One region of the Neorhizobium sp. BT27B genome, then DNA from elsewhere that is predicted to be linked to it. Evidence: riboswitches for the same ligand, from Rfam matches in the RefSeq annotation. Region 1 holds a riboswitch; the other holds the start of a gene.
What was found. Region 1 has a riboswitch for thiamine pyrophosphate ahead of AAIH70_RS26550 (ABC transporter permease). Riboswitches for the same ligand answer to the same signal wherever they lie in the genome.

Region 1 (11,331 bases):
ACTCGCCTGCGAAGGCGTCGAGCGTCTCGGCCGACAGGCCACGATCCTTGATCGTCCAGAAGGTCGAGCGATTGGGAATGAGATCGCCGCAATGGGCCAGAACACGGAACTCGCCGCTGACGAGGGACTGTTCGAGATGCGGTGCCATGGCGATCCAGGCGGCAACCGTTCCCTCCTGCAAAGCCTCGCGGGAGGGCACGGGCGCGATATCCCTGCGCTCGACATCGTTCAGCGTGAGCCCCGCCTCTTCAAGGCGCTTGGCGAGGAGATAGGTCAGGAAAGAACCGTCCACCAGGGCGATCGGCTTGCCCTTCAGGTCGGCGATGGTTTCGATGTCGGCGGTTTTGGCAACAAAGATGGCACCGTTCGTCGGGCGCGGCGCCGATGCGCCGGCATAGGCAACCGACAGGCCGGATGCGGCGGCCAGAATGGGCGGCGTGGAGCCGGTGCCGCCGATATCGAATTCATCTGCCTGAAGCCGTGTTGCCGTCTCGCGGCCCTCGACGTAACTGACGAATTCCGGCTTGAACGATGCGAAGGCGCCGGGCCATAAAGACGCCAGCCGAAGGTGCAGATTGTTGGGGTGGTGGCCAATCCTCAAAACCAAAACGTTCACCTCATTGAATGTTGTTATATAAATTTATATAATGAAGGTAACAGGCTCGGCGAGAAATGCGACGCTGAAATTGCCTGATGAGGAAGAAAAATATTCCAGCGTTGGAGGACGCAGAATGACGAAAGACCAAAACGGCGCGGATGAACGAAATCGCAAGCCGCATGTGCCGAAAATTAGATGCCAGGCGATCGGCGAGGCGTCCGATTTCATGAAATCGATGTCGAACCCGGTTCGCCTGTCGATCCTGTGCGTGCTGATGGAGGGCGCGCGGACGGTGGGTGAGCTGGAAAAGATCCTCGACGTGCACCAGCCGACCCTGTCGCAGCAGATCGGCGAACTGCGCGAGGCGGGCATCATTGCCGGCGAACGTGCCGCCAAAGCGGTCGTCTACCGGCTGGCCGATCCCCGCGCAGGCCAGATCATCGGCCATTTGCGTCTTCTGTTTGCCAACCCGCAGGCTTCGGCGATCTGGCGCGGTGCGCAGTTCGGCGAAACGCTGCCGGGCGAGATGGGTTGATCCTGCGGGAGATGGCGGGCATCATGCGCGCCACCATTGATGGAAATGATGAACCGGGCCGTGCCCGCCGCCGATTTTCAAGGTCTTTCCCTCGATAAGGGCCTGCTGGAGATAGGTTTTGGCGTGATCCACCGCATCGCCGAGCGCCATACCACTGGCGAGACCAGCGGTCACTGCCGCTGCCAGCGTGCAGCCGGTGCCGTGGTCATTGTTCGTATCCACGCGGGGTGCCGAAAATTCCCTGACACCCGCATGATCGACAAGAAGATCGACGCTGTCATCGCCGCCGGCATGACCGCCCTTGATCAGCACGGAAGCGGCACCGGCGGTCAGGATGATTTCCGCCTGACGGATCATCTGCGCCCGCGTTTCGGCGATGGGCGTGGCGGTGAGCAGGGCGGCTTCCGGCAGGTTTGGCGTGACGATCGTCGCCTTCGGCACGAGGCCGGCGATCAGGGCCTCGATCGCATCCTCGCGCAACAGCCGGTCGCCCGATGTCGCGACCATGACCGGATCGAGAACAACCGGACCTTGATAGCCTTCCAGTTCCTGCGCAATTGCGAGGATGGTTTCGCTGCGTGACACCATGCCGATCTTGATGGCATGCACATCGATATCGGCAAGCACCGACCGGATCTGCGCTCGGATCGTCTGTGACGAGATATCCTCCACCGCGGTTACGCCAAGCGTGTTTTGCGCGGTCACGGCGGTGATCACACTGGTGGCGTAGACACCCAGCGCCGAGAACGTCTTGATATCAGCCTGGATGCCGGCGCCACCGCCGCTGTCGGATCCGGCAATCGTCATGGCGGTGGCTGTCATTGCGGCACTCCCTTCAAGGCGTGATCGACGGCGTGTCGAAAATCACGGCAGGCGGTGGCAATGTCGGGTGCGCGAAAGATCGCCGAAATGACGGCGACGCCATCGGCACCGGCGGCGATCACATCCGGCACTTGCCGCAGGCCGATACCGGCGATGGCGCCGACCGGCAGGCCGGGATCGAGTGTACGCAATTGCGCCCGCAGCCGGCGAAAGCCATCCAGCCCGACCGGCGGATCGGGATTGTGCTTCGACAACGTCTCGAACACGCCGCCGATGCAGGCATAGCTTGCCGCCGCCCGTCCGGCCCGTTCGGCATCGGCAGGTGTCTTGACGGTGAGGCCGATGATGGCCGCAGGGCCAAGCAGCCGACGCGCGGTTGCGGCATCCATGTCGTCGGCGCCCAGATGCACACCGTCTGCGCCGGCCGCCAGTGCCACATCGACGCGGTCGTTCACCACCAGCGGCACGCCGGTTCCCCGCAGCGCTTCGAGAATGGCCTTGGCGCGCTCGATCATGGCGCCGGTCGAGCCGGTCTTGTCGCGGTACTGGATCAGCGTCGCGCCATTTTTTGCGGCGATAGCGGCGAGTTCCGGCAGGTTGCCGATATCGGCAAGGCCGGCATCGACGATCGGGTTCAGTCGGTAATCAATGGTCATGGTCGATCCTTGCAGCCTTGCGCAGTGCTTCCGGGGTGAGCGCCGAGAGCGTGTCCAGAAAGGCGACGCCGAAACTGCCGGGGCCGCGTGCGAGTTCGGCAGCCTGTTCGGCCGCCACGCCGGTTGCTGCCAGTGCCGCGGTGGCGGCGGCAAGCGCATCCGGCTCGACGGTCAGGAAGGCGGCAATCACCCCGCCGGACAGGCAGCCCGTGCCGGTGACTTCCGCCATCCAGCGATGGCCGTTGCGCACGGTGACGCTGCGTCTGCCATCCGTTAGCCGGTCTGCCGCGCCGGTCTCGATGTTCAGAATGGCGCCGGTATCGCCGATCAGTGCCATCTCCGCCCTGTTGCCGCGAACGACGGTGGGCCGGTGCGCAATCAGCGTCCGGGCAAAGGCCAGACGTGACGGCGAATAGTCGCAATGGACCGGATCGAGGATCCAGGGTTTTCCCGCATCATTGGCGATCTCGACCGCCCGTTCGATGACGTTGCGGCGTTCGGCATCCAGCGTGCCGAGATTGACGGTGAGCACATCCGCCTTGGATACGAAATCGGCGATCTCGTCCGGTGAAGATGTCATCGACGGGATGGCGCCGATCACGGTAATTCCGTCGGCGGTGAATTTCTGCACCACCGTGTTCATCAGGCAATGCACCCTCGGGCGCCGCGCGCGTACGCGCTGTAGTAGGTCGGCGGCTTGTTCTGCTGTCGGGAATGTCTGCGTCATGGTCAGCGGATCTCCAGTGCGATGTCTTCGACGGGCGGCGCTTTTTGGATCAGCCCGCTTGCCTGCATGAAATCGCCAAATCGCTGGTACCGGCCGCGATCGAGCGCCGCCGGCCGTTTGGCAAACCGCGGCAGCGTATCGGTGAAGGCCTGACGGTTCAGCGCATCGTCGAGATTGGGATAGGCGGCGATGAACAGTTTCCAGGCGTCGTCGGGATGATTGGTCAGGAAGATTGCGGCCTTCTCGACAGCTTCGAGAAAACGCGGCAGGCGCGGATCGGCCGTCAGCCTGTCGTTCGCGACGAAAATCAGTTCGTCATAAACGGGCACGCCGTGTTCTTCGGGAAAGAACGATCGGCCTTCATGGCCTTCGATACGCATCTGGGTCAGCTCGAAATTGCGAAAGCCGCCAAGCGTGGCATCGACCTTGCCGCCGATCAGCGAAGGCGACAGCGCAAAATTGACGTTGATGAGCTCTACATCCTCAAGGCTCAGCCCTTCGCCCTCCAGCATGCGTTTCAGCATGGCGTCTTCGAACCCGGTGACGGAAAAGCCGATCTTCTTGCCGCGCAGATCCTTCAGGCTTTTGATCGGACCATCGGCGAGTACGGTGACGGTGTTCAGCGGTGTTTCGACCAGTGTGCCGATGCGCTTGAGCGGCAGGCCGGCGGCGCGGTCGAGATAGAGGTTCGGCTGGTAATGAATGCCGATATCGGCCTGACCCGCCGCGACAAGACGCGGCACCGTCGATGGATCGGCCGGCGGCACCAGCTCGACGTCGAGGCCGGCGGCTTCGAAATAGCCGTTGCGTGCAGCAATGACGAGCGGGGCATGATCCGGGTTGACGAACCATTCGAGCATGACCGTCAGTTTGTCGGCGGCATGGGCAGCGGAGGCATTGAGGCTGGTGAACATGGCAATGGCGATTGCCAGCAGGGTTCGTTTCATTGTTTGTCGTCTCTCCTCAGGATGAAAACAGTGTGTCGGGATCGGTCTCTGCCGCCCAATGCGGATGTCCGCGTGTCAGGCGGTCGAAGATCATCCGCAGGCTGACGCTGGTCAGCGCCAGAATGGCCATGGCGGCAAACACGATGTCGGTCTGCATGCGGGCATTGGCCTGAACCATGACGAAACCCAGCCCGGCCGAAGCCCCCACCCATTCGCCGATGACGGCGCCAAGCGGCGCAAGCGGCACGGCGACTCGCAGGCCCGATATCAGCGCGGGCAGGGCAAGCGGCACCCTCAGCCGCACCAGCACCTGCCACGGCGTCGCCTTCGTCAGTGCGGCCGATTCCATCAGCACCGGTTCGGTGCGCCTCAGTCCATCTGCGAAGGACGAGGCGACGGGGAAGAAGATGACGATCGTCGTCATCGCCACTTTCGAGGCCATGCCGAAACCCAGCCAGAGAACCAGAAGCGGCGCGAGCACGAAGACGGGAAAGGTCTGCAGGACAAGCACCATTGGCCAGACAAGCCTGCCGGTGCGCGGCAGCGCCATCACCAGAAACGCCACCGCTATGCCGAAGACGCTGCCGAAAAGCAGGCCCGCGAAAATTTCCCCGAGCGTGACTAACGTGTGATGGGCAAGGAAATCGCTTTGACGCGCCAAGGCCTGCACCACCGCGAACGGTGATGGCAGGAGATAGCGTGGTGGTGAAAACAGCTCCACGGCTGCCAGCCAGATTGCCAGCAGCAGAAAAAGCCCGAAGGCCGCGAACCGGAACTGCATGTCAGTGACGTGACATGCAGCCACCGGACCGCGATGGTCGACGGGCTCGAAAATCTCTCAAAACGTGTGGCATGGCTGATCTCCTGACAGCGATATCATGGAGATCCAGGCGAGCGGAGAATAAGAAAGAGGTGCACAAACGCGCCGTTTCCGTTCCTACGCCGGAATGACCCGGATCAGGTTCAAGGGTCCGGCTCACCGCCATCTCAGCACCGTTCGGTGCTCCCCTCGGAATGGCGATGAAGCTGGACCGGGAAACTGCCTTTGTCAATCCGGTGCAAGCATTCTGTGTCAGGTCCTGTGCGATTTCATGATTTACAGACGCATCCAGCCCATATCGGCGTGGCGGCAAAATGTTTGCGAAAAGCTGCTTCGTCTAACGTGTCAAAGACCGATAGAGCTGGCAGTACCTGTCCACCATCACTTCGGCTCTCAGCTCCTGATTGTATCTCTGTCGCGCGTTCGCCGAGAATACGGCCACTGTTCGCGGCTCTGACTGCAAGCGCCTCATGGCGTCAGCGAGACCTGTCGGGCTATTGGGCGGCACGACGATGCCTGTTTCGCCATCCCTGTTGACGAAACTCGTTCCCGTGCCGATTTCGCAGCTGATCATCGGCTTGCCGAACATGGCTGCTTCAACGAGCGAAAGGCCAAAGGCCTCGGAGCGCAGGTGCGAGGGAAACACAAAAGCGGTGCAAAGCTGCAGCAACGCCGCCTTGTCGAGATCGCTGATCGGACCAAGAAAATGCACATTGGACAGGCCGGCGCGGGCCGCCTGGTTTTTCAGGTCGCCTTCCACAGGTCCTTCGCCGGCGATCAGGATGTCGGCATCGACATGCTTTGCCGCCTCGATCAGCGTGTGGAGGCCTTTGTAATAACGCAGCACACCGATGAACAGAAAGAACGGTCTTGGGAAGCGTGCCTTCCACCCGTCTTTCAGTTGCGCAGATGCATGCGGATAATCCGCCTCGTCGAGGCCCAGCGGAATGACCTCGGTCTTGTCCCGGTAGCGCTGCAGTACTTCGCTGCTCGCCAGATAGTTCGGCGAGGTCGCGACGATGCGATCGACACGCGACAGGAAGCGGTGCATCAGCGGCCGATAGAGCTGCAACAGCGTCTTCTGTTTGACGATATCGGAATGCTAGGTGACCACCGTCGGCTTTCCCGGCGGATGCAGCACATGCAGAAGGTCCATGAACGGCCAGGGGAAATGGTAGTGGACGATGTCGGAACCAGCGCTGAGCTGTTTGAATTTGGTGACCGCGGCGCGTGAAAAGCCGGTAGAGGCAAACTCGAAATCGAGTTTTGCCTTGTGCGCCATATGGTCGTCGAATTCCACGCTGTTGGCGATCGGCTCACGGCTGAGCGACAGCACATCGGACTGTATGTCGTGCAGACCTGCGCCCTTGGCGATCGCATGGATCGTCCGCTCGACGCCGCCGAAAGTATCCGGATAATACGTCTTGAAGACGTGGAGAACGCGCATTTCAAAGCCTCGAATGCATCGTTGCCCGACGCCGTTCACCAGAACGACGGCGCCGAGCCTTGATTTCGGGCTTTACCCGCGACCGAATTCGTCGGAGACGCGAACGATGTCGTCTTCGCCGAGATAGGAGCCGGTCTGCACCTCGATCATTTCCAGCATGATCTTGCCGGGATTATAGAGGCGATGAAGGTCGCCCTGCGGAATGTAAACTGACTCGTTTTCACGCACAAAGGTAACCTTGTCGCCGACGGTCACTTCTGCCGTGCCCTTGACGCAGATCCAGTGTTCCGAACGATGGAAATGTTTCTGCAGCGACAGCTTCTTGCCCGGCAACACGAACAGACGCTTCACTTGGAAACGGTCGCCGTTGAGAAGCGACGTGTAGCCGCCCCAGGGGCGATAGGAGGTCGGGTGGGTTTCCGTCAGGCTCGATGTCGCTTTGGCTTTGGCGAGGTACTTCACCAGCTTGCCGACTTCCTGCGCTTCATCGAGGCGACCGACGTAAACCGCGTCCTCGCTGGCGATAACCGCGACGTCCTTGAGGCCCTGCACCGCAAGGTGCGAGGCGCGTGACAGAACCAGAGAATTTTCGGTGTTCATGACTGTGGCATTGCCGATGACGACATTACCCTTGTCATCCTTTTCTCCGAGCTTCCACACCGCATCCCAGCTGCCGAGATCCGACCACGCAAAGGCCGAGGTGACGACGGCGGCATTGGAGGTCTTTTCCATGACCGCATAGTCGATGGAAATGTCCGGGCTCGCTGCAAAGCTTGCCTCGTCGAGGCGGACGAAATCGAGATCGACGACCGCCTTGTCGACGGCAGCGCTGGCGGCTTCATGAACGGCGGGCGCAAACGCCTCGAGTTCGCTCAGGAGCAGATCGGCGCGGGACATGAATATGCCGGAGTTCCAGAAGAATCCGCCTGCTGCCAGCATCTGTTCGGCTGCAGCAAGCTGTGGCTTCTCAACGAAGCGCTTGACCTTGTGAGCGCCGGACGCGAACGATTCGCCCTGCTCGATGTAACCGTAACCGGTGGCCGGTTCGGTCGGCTTGATGCCGAAGGTGACGATTTTGCCCGAGGCGGCCGTCTGACGCGCAGTCGCGATCGCCTCGTTCCAGTCCTTGCCAGCGTCGATCTCGTGATCGGAGGCGAGAAGCTGGAGAATGGCGTCTTCGCCAAACGTCTTCTTCAGGTGGAATGCAGTTGCAGCGATGGCGGCTGCGGTGTTGCGGGCGACGGGTTCGAGCAGGATGGCGGAAAGTTCGACGCCGACTTCGCGGGCCTGCTCGGCGACCGTGAAGCGAAAGTCCTGATTGGTGATGACGACCGGTGCTTCATAGACAGCGCTGTCTGCGACGCGCTCCAAGGTTTCCTGAAACAGCGTCTTTTCATCAACGACCTGGATGAACTGTTTCGGTGCGCTCGAACGCGACAACGGCCAGAGACGGGTGCCTTTGCCGCCGGCCATGATGACGGGAATGATCTTCTGGGTCATAAAATATCTCCGAGGGTCGGGCGGATTGTTTTGTAGAGCGGCAACCGGGAATAGGCAATCAGTTCAATGTGCTTTGGCCCAGTCGCGGACGCGCAAAAGGCTTTTTTCGAGAAGCGCCAAGGCCGCGGCTTCGTTTTCTGCTTCGACATAACAGCGCATTTCCGGTGCGTTGCCGGATGGGCGCAGATGAACGATGGAGTGATCGAGTAGCGTTACCCGCAGGCCATCGATATCGCTGATGGAGCCGACGTCACCAAGCGGTGCAAGGAAAGCTGCAAGATTTTCGGGCGATTCTCGCAGATGCGCCATCAGCGCCGCACTGGTTTCGACAGCAAAATTCTCCAATCGGTCGGCGGCGGCGACAGGCAGATTGAAATCGGCAGCGATGCTGGACAACGGCTTGCCCTCGCGTCGTGTCAGAAGCAACGTAGCGAGGACCGGCAGAAAACTGTCTCGGGTCGGAAGGGCGGTCAGTGTCGTGCCCGCAACGGCAAAATCCGACTGTGTCAGTACGCCGCCATTGGCCTCGAACCCCATCACCGCCGTCTCGCCTGCCGCACTGGCCGCGTTCATGCCGTCGATGACGAAAGGGGAGCCGACTTTCGTGCGGGTCACGCGAAAGCCACCGGCCGCTTCGATGCCGGAATTGGAGGTAACGGGTGTCACGACAACCTCGGCATCGAGAAACCGGGCGACGATGAGCCCGAGCAGGTCGCCACGCAAAGGCGTTCCCGTTTCGTCGGCCACCAGCGGCCGGTCGCCATCGCCGTCGGCGGATACGATCGCGTCGAGATGATGTTCCTTTGCCCAGCCGCGCAGGAGTTCGATTGTCTGCGCCGATACGGCTTCGGTGTCGACCGGTATGAAATGATCGGATCGTCCGAGTGCTACGGTCGTTGCGCCATAGCCAGTGATCACATCGATCAAACCATCGCGGGCGACAGTGCTATGCTGGTAGACGCCGATCTTCAGCCCGGACAGGGCATCAGCCGGAAGCAGGCGCGAATTGCGTGCCGCGAAAAGCGCCAGCGCCTCTTTTTCCTCGCTCCGTGCGGAGCCGGGCGTCAGGTCGAAAATGCTGTCGCTGATCTCTGCGGCGATGTGTGTGATTTCGAGTTCGTCCGCCTTGTCAATTTCACCATCAGGTCGATAGAATTTTATGCCATTGCGGTCTGCCGGAATATGAGATCCCGTGACCATCAGTGAGGCGCAGCCTTGCGTCATCGCATAAAGCGCGAGCGCCGGCGTCGGGAGTGACCCGCAATCGACAGCTGTCAGGCCGGCGCGCTGAAGTGCTCCGATGCAGGTCGCAGCGATATCCGGGCTGGAGGGGCGGTAATCACCTGCAACAAAGATGCGATCCCCGGTCTTCGCGTGCCCGGCAGCGAGCAGATGCTGTGCGAAGGCAGTGGCATACAAAGCCGATGCGTGACCTTGAAGGTCCGTAACAAGGCCGCGAAGTCCACTGGTGCCGAATTTCATGAAAGTTCCTCAGCTGGAAATAGTTGCTGTTACTCTGGGTAAGCTGTCACGCGCGCGAGTCAATATCCAAACGATGAAACTCGTCCTTCAGCAACTGCAAGTAGGTGTTCTATCGGCGGCCGGTCTGTCAGGGGAAGACCCGGGCTATGGTCGCAAGCCGACGGTGGCGCTGTCATCAACATTGGAACCCGGGCTTGGCTCATCCGTTCCGATGGGTAACACTGTCCCCGAAATTTCCAAATCCCACCCAGCCAATCGCAAGGGTTCGACATGATCACTGCCAAGCGAATCGTCCTCGCCAGCCGTCCGACAGGGGCGCCGAAGCCCGAGAATTTCCGCGTCGAGGATGCCGAGTTGCCGGAGGCCGATGAAGGCGAGGTGACTGTCCGCATTTTGTATCTGTCCCTTGATCCGTACATGCGCGGGCGCATGAGCGAGGCCAAGTCCTATGCGGCGCCGGTTCCGGTCGATGGCGTGATGGAAGGCGAAACCATCGGCGAGGTGCTCAAGTCGCGGCACAACGATTTTGCGCCGGGCGATATCGTTCGCGGTCGCACCGGCTGGGTTACGCATGCGGTCATCCGTGGTGACCGGCTCCGGCATGTGGAAACGCATGGCGCACCGCTGACAACCGCAATCGGTGTTCTCGGCATGCCGGGCTTTACCGCATGGAGCGGGTTAAAATTCATCGGCAAGCCAAAACCCGGTGAAACCGTTGCCGTAGCTGCCGCATCCGGCCCTGTGGGGTCCATGGTTGGACAGCTTGCAAAACTCTGGGGAGCGAGGGCAGTCGGTATTGCCGGCGGCGCGGACAAATGCGCTTTCGTGAAGGACGAACTCGGCTTTCATGCCGCCATCGACCATCGTAGCGAAAACCTTCCATCCGAACTTAAAACGGTCTGCGCCGACGGTATCGACGTGTATTTCGAGAATGTCGGCGGCCATGTCTGGGATGCTGTTCTGCCACTGCTGAACACCTATGGCCGCGTTCCCGTATGCGGGCTCGTGGCCCATTACAACGGAACATCGACGTCGGAGAGCGATCGTCTGCCGGAAACCATGTCGGCGATCTTGCGGCAAAGCCTGCTTGTCCGGGGTTTTATCCAGACCGAATTCGCGCCGGACCATTTCGATGAATTCCTGAGCGACATCGGTCCGCGTGTTGCATCCGGCGAGATCAAATACCGCGAGGATATTGTCGACGGTTTCGAGAATGCTCCGGAAGCATTCATATCGATGCTCACGGGCGGCAATTTCGGCAAACTGATCGTCCAGCTGTCGTAAGGGGCAAAGAGGAGATGCCCTTTCCGTCAGCCGCGGTCGTAGCCAAAATTGTCCGCCCCTGACGGCTTCACTTTGAACTTTTGCTCGAAACGTCAAACCGATCATCGACAGGCACGGCCAGCCCGGTCGCCAAGGCGTTGGTCTGGCTGGCAAGTGCGATGACCTGCAAAAGCTCGGCGTGCATGGAAGGCGTCATGCCTTTCGCCCGCGCGGCTGCGGTGTGGGAGTGTATGCAGTAGCCGCAATTATTGGCTGTCGATACGGCAATGTAGATCAGTTCCTTGACCAGGGGATCGATTTCTCCCGGCGCCATGACTGTCGGCACCTTTTCCCAGATTGCCTTCAGGTGATCGGCATCATGCGCGAGAGCACGCCAGAAGTTGTTGACATAATCGGTGCCGCGGCGCTCGCGGATTTCGTTGAAGACGGCAAGCGCTTCCGCGCTTGCATCCTCATCCGTTAACAATGGAACCACCGCCATCAGATAAGCGCCAGAATGCGGGCAGGGCCACC
Region 2 (11,331 bases), on a different contig from region 1:
GCACATCCCGCCGGCTTTCGCGTGGCTTTGGCCATTTCGAAGCCTGGCGTGATCAGGTGCTGGAAGAGGAAGAGATCGAGCAGCACAAGCTGGGCAAGGCAATCGAACGCGAAGAACACTGGATGCGCTATGGCGTGACCGCACGCCGCAAGCGCAACATGCGCCGCGTCGGCGAATTGCAGGCCATGCGCGCCGATTATCGTGGCCACAAGGGAGCGCAGGGTTCTGTTCAGGCCTCGGTGGCCGAAGGTCGCGAATCCGGCAAGCTGGTGGTGGAAGCTGAAAACATCACCAAGGCTTATGAAGACCGCACCATCGTCGCACCCTTCTCGATCCGCATCCATCGTGGCGACCGCATCGGTCTCGTCGGCCCGAACGGCGCCGGCAAGACGACACTTCTGAAGATGCTGACCGGCCAGTTGAAGCCCGACAGTGGCTGGATCAAGCTCGGTACCAATCTGGAAATCGCCACGCTGGACCAGAAGCGCGAAGATCTCGATCTCGAAGACACGCTGTCGCATTACCTGACCGACGGTCGCGGCGAGACATTGCTGGTCAATGGCGAGCAGCGGCATGTGGCCGGTTACATGAAGGACTTTCTGTTCCAGCCGGAGCAGATCCGCACGCCGATCAAGAACCTTTCGGGTGGCGAGCGCGCCCGGCTGATGCTGGCCCGCATGCTGGCCAAGCCATCGAACCTGTTGATCCTCGACGAACCGACCAACGACCTCGACATCGAGACGCTTGATCTGCTGCAGGAAATCGTTGCGGGTTATAACGGCACCGTCATTCTCGTCAGCCACGACCGTGACTTTCTCGACCGCACCGTGACCTCGACCATCGCGCCGGCCAGCCCGGATGCACCGGATGGCGACTGGATCGAATACGCAGGTGGCTACACCGACATGCTGGCGCAGCGAAAAGGTGCCGCTGACGAAAAGCGCAAGGCGGAAAAGGCAAAGTCGGTGGCAACACCCGCCGCATCGTCATCGACAGCTGGCGAGCCGGCGAAATCCAAGGGCAAACTCTCCTTCAAGCAGAAGTTTGCGCTCGAAAACCTGCCGAAGGAAATCGCCAAGGCAGAAGCCGAGCTTGCCAAGCACGATCAGGCCATGGCCGACCCCAACCTGTTTTCGAAGGACCCGAAAGCCTTTGCAAAACTGGCGGAACAGGCGGCGGCCTTGCGTGAAAAACAGGCAAAGATGGAAGAGGAATGGCTGGAGCTGGAAATGCTGCGCGAGGAGCTGGAAAGCTAATGCAAACAAAATGTTATTGTTAACAATATTTTAGACCGACAAAAATCTGTCGCGTGGCGGAACATTAGCGTTTGCTGGACGTTCGATACGTAATCCGGTCACATGCCCTTGGAAAAGGCCTGTGCCGGAGACATGTTTCGAGTTCAACGAGGGGACGTTCCGTGTCGGCGAGTTCTGCGTTTCGCCGAGTGGCGAGCAAACAAATGATTCAACGGGTTATGATCGTTGAGGACGAATTCCTCATTGCACTTGATGTGGCCGAGACCATTGAAGGAATGGGCCTGGAAGTCTCCGGTTTTGCCAGCGGACGCAAGCATGCCATGGCACTTGCGGCTTCTTCCGACATTGCTCTTGTCGACATCAATCTTTCCGATGGTCCGACCGGACCCGAGATCGCCCGGCAGCTGGCCGAGGAATTCGGCATCACCGTGATTTTCATGACGGCCAACCCGGAAGACGTGAATGACGGCGTCGAAGGCACGCTCGGTGTGCTGACCAAACCGGCCATGCCGGAAGTGCTGGAACAGTCGATCAATTATGCGATCGCCAGCCGCGTCGGCGGCATCGCGGCCGTGCCGCGTGAGCTGCACGTGTTCCGCCATACCCAGCACTGACGCCCCATCGGCGGCGCTTGCCAAGATCGCAGGCACGGATTACATCTTTTACCGCTCTAACGGGGTGCTGCATGTAAATGCGGCTGAGAGGCTTTTGCCAACCCGCGGAACCTGATCCGGCTAACACCGGCGGAGGGATTAGACGGCTCATCATCAGCGCCCTATTCCCATTATTCGTATTGAGGAGGCGCCGATGCGCAAACGAATATTTTCCCTTGCCGCGGTTTTGACTGCCGCTCTGTCCTTTGCCCTGCCGGCCCATGCGCAGGAGAAAAAGACACTCACTGTCTACACCTACGAAAGTTTTGTCGCCGAATGGGGTCCCGGCCCCAAGGTGAAAGCGGCGTTCGAGAAGACCTGCGACTGCACGGTCAATTTCGTCGCCGTCGCCGATGGCGTGGCGCTTTTGACGCGCCTCAAGCTGGAAGGCGCCGGCACCAAGGCCGATATCGCACTCGGCCTCGATACCAATCTCGTGAAAGAGGCGATCGATACCGGCCTGTTCGACAAGAGTGGCGTCGACACGGCGAAACTGACGGTTCCCGGCGGTTATCAGGACGATATTTTCGTGCCCTATGACTACGGCCATTTCGCCGTTGTCTACGATACGCAGACGCTGAAGAACCCGCCGAAAAGCCTGAAGGAACTGGTGGAGGGCGACCCTTCCCAAAAAATCGTCATTCAGGACCCACGCACCTCGACGCCGGGTCTCGGTCTGCTTTTGTGGGTGAAATCCGTGTATGGCGACAAGGCGCCGGAAGCCTGGGCACAACTGAAGAAGCGCGTGCTGACGGTAACGCCCGGCTGGTCGGAAGCCTATGGCATGTTCACCAAGGGCGAAGTGCCGATGGTACTCTCCTACACCACCTCGCCCGCCTATCACATGGTCGAGGATAAGAGCGACCGCTATCAGGCCGCGGCCTTTTCCGAAGGTCATTATATCCAGATCGAGGTGGCCGGTCTCTTGAAGAACACGCCGAACAGGGAACTGGCGCAGAAATTCCTCTCCTTCATGGTGACGCCAGCGTTTCAGGACGAGATCGCCACCACCAACTGGATGATGCCGGTAACGGCAACCGACAAACCGCTGCCGGACGCTTTCGACAAGCTGGTGAAGCCGTCAAAGACGTTTCTGATGGACCCGGCACAGGTGGCAAACAACCGCCGCGCCTGGATCGATGAATGGCTGGCCGCCATGAGCCTGAACTGACCCATGCTGACGAAGGCGGAGCGACAACGCGGATATGCCGGCGGCGGAGTGGTTTTCGCCGGCATCACCCTGTTCATCGCTCTCGCCGTCATCGCCCTTCTCTTCTTCGACAGCGGTGACACGGGCCGACCACTGTTCGATGCCTATGTCTGGCGTATTCTGCGTTTCACGCTTTTGCAGGCAGGGCTTTCGACATTGCTTTCGGTGGCACTTGCCTTGCCGCTGGCGCTGGCGCTGGCACGCCAGCCCAAATTCCCCGGCCGCATCTGGATCATCCGGCTGATGGCCGTGCCGATGGGCCTGCCGGTTCTGATCGGCGCGCTTGGCCTGATCGGCATCTGGGGCCGCACCGGCGTGCTCAACAGCGGGCTGGCGATGATCGGCGTCAGCGATCCGGTCAGCATCTATGGCCTGAGCGGTATTCTGATCGCACATGTGTTTTTCAACCTGCCGCTCGCCTGCCGGCTGCTTCTGGCCGGGCTGGAGCGCCTTCCGCCGGAATATTGGCGATTGTCGGCCAGCCTCGGCTTGCCCTCTTTCTCCGTATTCCGTTTTGTCGAGTGGCCGGCGGTGAAGCCACTTCTGGCCGGGATTGCGGGATTGGTGTTTATGCTCTGCGCCACCAGCTTTACGCTTGTGCTAGTGCTTGGTGGCGGGCCGGCAGCAACGACGCTGGAAGTGGCGATCTACCAGTCGCTGCGCTTCGATTTCGATCCTGCGCGCGCCATCTCCCTATCCCTGCTGCAGATCGCCGTCACCGCATCGGTTCTGGCTCTTATGGCGCTGCTGCCGACACCTGGGGACGACAATGCCGCCACCGGTCGTTCGGCACGGCGGTTCGATGGCGGCAGCAGCGCTGCGCGTTTCTGGGATGGAATTTTTATTGTCCTCGCCGTGCTCTTTCTGTGCCTGCCACTCGTCTCCATCCTTGTTGCCGGGGTAAAAGCCGATTTTGCCCGGCTGTTGACCACCCCCGTATTCTGGAAGGCAGTATGGACGAGTGTGTGGATCGCCCTTATGGCCGCAATGATCTCGCTGGCGGCGGCGATCACCATCATCAATGCCCGCGCCGCCCTGGCCGACAGCCGCAAACCCGGCCTCACCGCCCGCAGTTTTTCCGCCCTGCTTGCCAGCCTGTCATCGCTTGTGCTGCTTGTGCCGCCGGTGGTGATCGGTACCGGCTGGTTCCTGCTGCTCCGGCCTTACGGCGAGGTTTCGCGCTTTGCACCGCTGCTGGTGGTGATGATCAACGCCATGACCGCCCTGCCCTTCGTGATGCGCGTTCTGTCTCCCGCCTTTGCGATACACAGGCAACGGACGGCCAGACAGGCCACCAATCTCGGCGTTTTCGGCTTCACACGGCTGCGGCTGATTGACCTGCCGGTGCTGAAAACCCCTCTCGCCACAGCCCTCTCCTTCGCCATGGCTTTGTCGCTCGGTGATCTCGGCGCGGTCGCGCTGTTCGGATCGGAGGATCTCGTCACCCTGCCCTGGCTGGTCTATAGCCGGCTGGGCAGCTACCGTACCGCCGATGCGGACGGGTTTGCACTGATTCTGGCCCTTCTGTGCCTGGGCTTGACGATTGCCGGCACGGCCGGTCAACGCGACAGGAAAGACGAACGAGGATGACAGCCAGCGAGCCATCCGGCATTCGAGTGCAGAACGTGGGCCTGACGCTGGGCACCCGAAAATTCCGGTTCGATTGCGAACTGCCAGGCGGCGCGATCACCGCCATTACCGGCCCCTCAGGATCGGGAAAATCCACACTTCTCAACCTGATCGCCGGCTTCGAGACACCGGACAGCGGAAAAATTTCGATTGGCGGCAGCAATGTCACGGCATTGCATCCTTCGCAGCGGCCGGTGTCGCTGGTGTTTCAGGATAACAATCTTTTCGCCCATCTGGACCTTGCCACCAATATCGGCCTTGGCATTCACCCCGCGCTGAAGCTCACCTCCGGCGACAGGAAACGGATAAGCGAGGCGCTGGAGCGTGTGGGTTTGGGCGGATATGAAAAGCGCATGCCGGGCACTCTGTCCGGCGGCGAAAGACAGCGTGCCGCTTTTGCCCGCGCGCTGGTGCGGCAGCGCCCCGTGCTTCTGCTGGATGAGCCTTTTGCCGCACTTGATCCGGGCCTGCGACAATCGATGGCACGGCTGCTGCTGGAACTTCACCGTGAGACGGGCAACACTGTCGCCATCGTTACCCACGATGCCGGTGAGGTGCGCCAGCTTGCGGATCACGCGCTGTTCATCGATCATGGCGAGGTCGCCTTGCAGGCGGAAATCGAGGTATTTCTGATGCGCAGGGACGTGCCCGGCCTCACGGAATTCCTCGACTTGTGAAAAAGCGTCAACGGGCGTGCCACAATTTGGACGTGGGCTGATGCAAAGTCCGCTATCCGAACGATAACGGATTGGTAATTACTTGCAAAAGCTTGGCTTCTTTCTATTTCCTTGGACATTCGTGCATGCAGCACGCAAAATCAGTTAAGTGGAATATGACGTTTGGCGGGTTTCAGGCGTCGGGTCATCGTGGAGACCCGACAGGCAGACCTGCCACTACAGGCTTGAGCAAATGACGGTTGGCAAAGCGGCAACAGATATGACGGAAGGCAGCACCATCGGAGCTCGCATCGGTGCACCTGCAGTCAGGCGCAGACGCCTGCCATCGGCAGGACTTTGCCTGTTGCTGGCAGGCGCAACATTCCTGTCCGGTTGCCAGTCCATCCTCGACCAGACCTACCAGGCCAATGTTTCGCCGTCGTCCAATCCGCAGATCGTCGACGAGGTGCAGAAGAACGATCCGCGTGCGCAGATGGGTGCGCGCGAGCATCCGCGCATCGTGGCGAGCTACGGCGGCGAATATCACGACGCCAAGACGGAACGCCTCGTTGCCCGCATTGCCGGTGCGCTGACGGCGGTGTCGGAAAACCCGAACCAGTCTTTCCGCATCACCATCCTGAATTCCCCGGCAATCAACGCATTCGCGCTACCCGGCGGTTATCTTTACGTGACGCGCGGCCTGCTGGCACTTGCCAACGACGCCTCGGAAGTGGCGGCCGTGCTCTCGCACGAAATGGGCCACGTGACCGCCAACCACGGCATCGAGCGCCAGAAGCGTGAAGAAGCGGAAGTGATCGCCAGCCGCGTGGTTGCCGAAGTCCTCTCCAGCGATCTTGCCGGCAAGGCAGCGCTGGCGCGCGGCAAGCTGCGCCTCGCCGCCTTCTCGCGTCAGCAGGAACTGCAGGCCGACGTGATCGGCGTGCGCATGCTGGGCGAAGCCGGTTACGACCCCTATGCCTCGCCGCGCTTTCTCGACTCCATGGCGGCTTACGCCCGTTATTCGGCGGTCGATCCGGACAATGACCAGAGCCTCGACTTTCTGTCCAGCCACCCGAACGCGCCACAGCGCGTGGAACTGGCGCGCCAGCACGCCCGCAATTTCGGCCAGGAAGGCACGGTCGGTGACCGTGGTCGCGATTATTACCTCGCCGGCATCGATGGTCTGCTTTACGGCGACAGCCCGGAAGAAGGCTATGTTCGCAACGAGACCTTCCTGCATGGCGGGCTGGGCATCCGTTTCGACGTGCCGGAAGGGTTTCGCATCGACAACAAGGTCGAAGCCGTTCTGGCAACCGGCCCGAACGAAACAGCGATCCGCTTCGACGGTGTGGCCGCCGGCGATACCGGCAGCCTGACCAATTACATGACCAGCGGCTGGGTGGCCGGCCTGCTGCCCGATACCGTCCGGGAAATCACCGTCAACGGCCTGCCGGCGGCAACCGCCCGCGCCAGTGCCGAGCGCTGGGATTTCGACGTTACCGTCATCCGCATTGACAAGCAGATTTTTCGTTTCCTGACGGCGGTGCCGAAAGGTAGCGCCATCCTGCAGCCGACGGCCGATATCCTGCGCCAGAGCTTTCGCCGCATGACACCGCAGGAAATCGCCAGCCTCAAGCCGCTGCGCGTGCGCGTCGTCACCGTCGCTGCCAACGACACGATCACCAGCCTCGCGGCGCGCATGATGGGCACGGATCGCAAGCTCGACCTGTTCAAGCTGATCAACGCCATGCCCGCCAGTGCAACCGTATCGGCGGGGCAAAAGGTGAAGATCATTTCGGAATAGGCCCGACCCGGATCCGGCATATAGAGCCAAATGCAAAAAGCCTCCTGACCGCGCGGCCAGGAGGCTTTTTCATATCAACCAACGGCAAAACCGATACGCATCACGTATCGGCGCCTCCAGAGTTTTGGCAGTTGTCAGGAAATGGCAGCCATCTGCGGGTTCATGGTCACCAGCGCCGACTTGAGCTTCTCGATGGCCCGGCTTTCGATCTGGCGCACGCGTTCCTTGGAAATGCCCAGTTCCGCACCAAGCGCTTCCAACGTTGCCCCGTCATCCGTCAGGCGGCGGGCGCGAATGATCTTCTTTTCACGATCGTTGAGCTTGGTCAGCGCACCCTGCAGCCATTTGAGGCGGCGTTCGCCATCGATCATGCCGGAAACCTGTTCATCCGGCAGCGGCTCTGCGCTTTCCAGCATATCGAGGCGCTCCCCGCTGTCGGCATCGCCGGCGATCGACGGCGCCTGCAGCGATGCGTCATTGCCGGAAAGGCGTGCATCCATGGTCTGAACGTCGGAAACGCTGACGCCAAGCGCCACGGCGATTTCCTCGTGAATGGCCTGGGCGGTGAGATTGTTGTCGCCACGCGCCAGCTTGGCACGCAGGCGGCGCAAATTGAAGAACAGCGCCTTCTGGGCGGAACTGGTGCCACCACGCACGATCGACCAGTTGCGCAGGATGTAATCCTGCATCGATGCGCGGATCCACCAGCTTGCATAAGTGGAGAAACGAACATCGCGGGCGGGCTCAAACCTTGCCGCCGCTTCCAGCAGCCCTACATAACCTTCTTGTACGAGGTCGCTCATGGGAAGCCCGAAGCCGCGGAACTTCGATGCCATGGCGATCACGAGACGCATGTGGGCAAGTGCAATCTGATTGCGTGCGTCCTGGTCCTGATCGTCCTTCCAGCGCACGGCGAGGTCTTTTTCCTCCTCGCGAGCCAGGTAGGGTGCCGACATGGCAATCTTGATCATATTGCGGTCTGCGGACATGGCATTCATCACGGTCTCCTTGAAACAAGTTGATCCGGCAAAGACATCGCAATTTCACGGGACCAAAAACGTAAGCGGGGGTTAAACCCTTGAAATACGGCATTTTTGGCGTGAGATTGTGGTGTCGTTGCGCCCCTCGTTGTGTCGCTCGTCTTAAGGGATACGCAGCTTGCGCCATGTCCCCCGTGGATGAAAACTGCGCCCGGTTCCATCAAACACCAGAGCGCCGTTCCGGCGGGGTAACGCATGGGACCAGAAATGGTTCCAATAAAAAACCCGGCAGAGCCGGGTTTTTTAATTCAGGTCAATGCCGCCTTGATCAGGCTGCTTCTTCCTCTTGTGCATCGTCGTCTTCGACCGACTTGCCACGCTTCGGGCCCTTGGCGAGATTGGTCTCGATCAGGCGAACGGACTCGGTGTCAGACATCTTGTTGACGGCGGCAATTTCACGCGCCATGCGGTCAAGAGCAGCCTCATAGAGCTGACGCTCGGAATAGGACTGTTCCGGCTGATTTTCAGCGCGATAGAGATCGCGGACAACTTCTGCAATCGAGATCAGGTCGCCGGAATTGATCTTTGCATCATATTCCTGAGCGCGACGCGACCACATGGTGCGCTTGACGCGGGCCTTGCCCTGAACGACCTTCAATGCACGTTCGACGAAGTCCGTTTCGGAAAGCTTGCGCATGCCGATGCTGACAGCCTTGGCGACCGGCACCTTGAGGCGCATCTTATCCTTTTCGAAATCGATGACGAAAAGTTCGAGCTTCATGCCCGCCACTTCCTGCTCTTCGATTGTGGAGATCGTGCCCACTCCATGCGCCGGATAGACAATGGATTCACCAGTCTTGAAGCCGTGGCGCGCTGAAGATTTTTTCTGCTGGGTCGTCATTCTTACAATACTCTCCCTGTTACGCTCCCGGCGTTCTTGCCGGGGCCGGGTCAGTCAGGCCCGGATGAGACGGGGGAAACCGTCGGGTGACTCCATTACTGGTCCGCTTGACGCGCGTGCGAAAAAAACAACAGGATCACAATTAGCGACAGACACCCGGACTTGATGGCAACTCAGGGGATCGCGCAAAAGGGACGTGTTGTTTTCGTGATGTTTTTAGGGCACACGCATGCCGCTTTGTGGAACAGTAAGAGTTGTCTACCACAAAAATAGGCGGAAATCAATGATTTGGTTTCGCCGTTGCGAAGAAACAACGCCCGAATCACTGCGCAAAGGTTAGGCAATGCCAAACGGCATTGGTTGCTTCCGCTCGAATATGCAGGGTGGCGGCAGCTATAACTGCCGTTTGATACCCTGATGGATCAATCACCAGTGCCTGGCTCAGCCGAGAAAAACTGCTCGAACTTGTCCGAGACGCCGTCCATTTCCTTGGCTTCCGGCATAGCATCACGCTTGATGGTGATGTTAGGCCAGACCTGCGCATATTCGGCATTGACCTTCAGCCACTTGTCCAGCCCCGGCTCCGTATCGGGCTTGATCGCCTCGGCGGGACATTCGGGCTCGCAGACGCCGCAATCGATGCACTCGTCGGGATGGATGACGAGAAAATTCTCGCCTTCGTAGAAGCAGTCGACAGGGCAGACTTCGACGCAGTCGGTATATTTGCAGCGAATGCAGTTATCGGTCACGACGTACGTCATGAAGCACTCCAGATCAACACGGTGGTCAGGAACCCGATTTCGGGAAATGTCGAGCCCTGTGGGCCGGACGAGGACAACGCGACCGCTGGAACGACAGAGGCGGGCTATCCGGCTGTTTCGAACGTCAGGTAAAGCCTTTGACGCCGCTTAGCAAGGATAAAGCTTTTCGAAAAAACATCCGCTTTAGGTGGTTTGTTCTAATCGTCACGCCAGTCGATGTCGGGACCGCCCGCATCCGGAAAAAGACGATCGGTTTCGCGGCGTTCCTTTTTGGTCGGTCGACCGCTGCCAGGCGTCCGCTGCGCCTGCTCGAAAGCGTTCAGGCGTGCGGTTTCCTCCCGCGGCGGTGTCAGATCTTCGTAAAGCTGCCGGGCCTCCTCGAAAGGACCGCGACGCTCGCCGGCGGACCTGACGACAAGGATAAGATCACGGCGCTCCAGTGAAAGCTCGACCTTGTCGCCGGCCTTCACCTCGAAACTGGGCTTGCGGATGGGAAGCCCGTTCACCCGCACATGGCCCGAATTGAGCAAGGCCTGTGCCAGCGAACGCGACTTGGCCATGCGCGTGAAGAAAAGCCACTTGTCGATTCGCTGACGCAGATCTCCAGATGGCTTTTCCGTCATGGCGTTACTTCTTCATCTGCTCCTTGAGAGCAGCCAGCTTTGCGAAAGGCGAATCCGGATCGACCGGTTTTTCCTTACGCGGCGGGCGTGCCTCGAAGCGGGCCGGTTGCTGCGACTTGTTACGGTCGTTGCGATCATTGCGATCCGGACGGTCACCACGCGGCGGACGATCGCCACCACGATTGTCGGGACGACGGTCGCCACGGTTCGGCTTGCCGCCATCACGACCACGCGTTTCCTGATCGCCACGGCCTTCCTGGTTACGACCTTCGCCACCGCGACGGTTGTCACGACGCTGCTGGCCTTCACCGGCTGCAGCCTGGCCTTCGCCACGGTTATTGTTGTTTCCACGACGATCGCCCTGCGGACGTCCGCCACGCTGCTGTTCGCTGCGACCGCCACCCGGACGCCACAACAGAACCGGCTTCGGCTCTTCAGCTTCAGCGACAGGCGCTTCGGCATCGGCTGCCGGTGCGGCTTCAGTTGCAGTTTCGACTTCGGCGGAAACTTCCGGCGACGGCTCGACGGCTTCTGCACCAGCCTCAACAGGGGCCGCTTCGACCGCGGGTTCCGCTGACGCTTCGGAAGCGTCCGTTTCGTCCGTGGCAACCGCTTCGTCGGCTTCAACAGCAGGCTCTGAGGTCGCAGCAGCGGACGCTGCCGCCGGCTTGGAATCCTCACCGGCGAGGAATGCGGCGGCCTCTTCAGCCTTCACGGCATCGGCACGATAACCGAGACCCTTGAGAATTTCTTCCATGTCGTCGGCAGTGGCGCCGAGGATGGAAAGCATCGCCGTTGTCGTGGTGAAGCGACGGCCATCATACGCGCCTTCCGGACGCGGCTGGCCGGGCTTCCACT

Region 2: linked by a shared signal. The riboswitch ahead of thiB (thiamine ABC transporter substrate binding subunit) and the one ahead of AAIH70_RS26550 (ABC transporter permease) in region 1 are both predicted to bind thiamine pyrophosphate.

What each region holds. Positions count from the first base shown of each region.
Region 1 covers NZ_JBCIYT010000014.1:32,094-43,424, reverse strand. The annotation lists gene AAIH70_RS26580 (ABC transporter substrate-binding protein) at 1-607, opposite strand, end outside; gene AAIH70_RS26575 (ArsR/SmtB family transcription factor) at 732-1,133, shown strand; gene thiD (bifunctional hydroxymethylpyrimidine kinase/phosphomethylpyrimidine kinase) at 1,155-1,955, opposite strand; gene thiE (thiamine phosphate synthase) at 1,952-2,611, opposite strand; gene AAIH70_RS26560 (hydroxyethylthiazole kinase) at 2,601-3,338, opposite strand; gene AAIH70_RS26555 (ABC transporter substrate-binding protein) at 3,341-4,285, opposite strand; gene AAIH70_RS26550 (ABC transporter permease) at 4,302-5,066, opposite strand; TPP riboswitch at 5,203-5,305, opposite strand; partial or broken gene AAIH70_RS26545 (glycosyltransferase family 4 protein) at 5,443-6,552, opposite strand; gene AAIH70_RS26540 (mannose-1-phosphate guanylyltransferase/mannose-6-phosphate isomerase) at 6,625-8,052, opposite strand; gene AAIH70_RS26535 (phosphomannomutase) at 8,116-9,534, opposite strand; gene AAIH70_RS26530 (hypothetical protein) at 9,533-9,808, shown strand; gene AAIH70_RS26525 (NADP-dependent oxidoreductase) at 9,805-10,818, shown strand; gene AAIH70_RS26520 (carboxymuconolactone decarboxylase family protein) at 10,886-11,299, opposite strand; gene AAIH70_RS26515 (cyclase family protein) at 11,299-11,331, opposite strand, start outside.
Region 2 covers NZ_JBCIYT010000007.1:242,341-253,671, forward strand. The annotation lists gene AAIH70_RS20170 (ABC-F family ATP-binding cassette domain-containing protein) at 1-1,256, shown strand, start outside; gene AAIH70_RS20175 (response regulator) at 1,418-1,870, shown strand; TPP riboswitch at 1,921-2,025, shown strand; gene thiB (thiamine ABC transporter substrate binding subunit) at 2,064-3,080, shown strand; gene thiP (thiamine/thiamine pyrophosphate ABC transporter permease ThiP) at 3,084-4,709, shown strand; gene AAIH70_RS20190 (ATP-binding cassette domain-containing protein) at 4,706-5,425, shown strand; gene AAIH70_RS20195 (M48 family metalloprotease) at 5,658-7,208, shown strand; gene AAIH70_RS20200 (RNA polymerase factor sigma-32) at 7,343-8,206, opposite strand; gene AAIH70_RS20205 (CarD family transcriptional regulator) at 8,517-9,089, opposite strand; gene fdxA (ferredoxin FdxA) at 9,512-9,850, opposite strand; gene AAIH70_RS20215 (RNA-binding S4 domain-containing protein) at 10,048-10,473, opposite strand; gene AAIH70_RS20220 (helicase-related protein) at 10,478-11,331, opposite strand, start outside.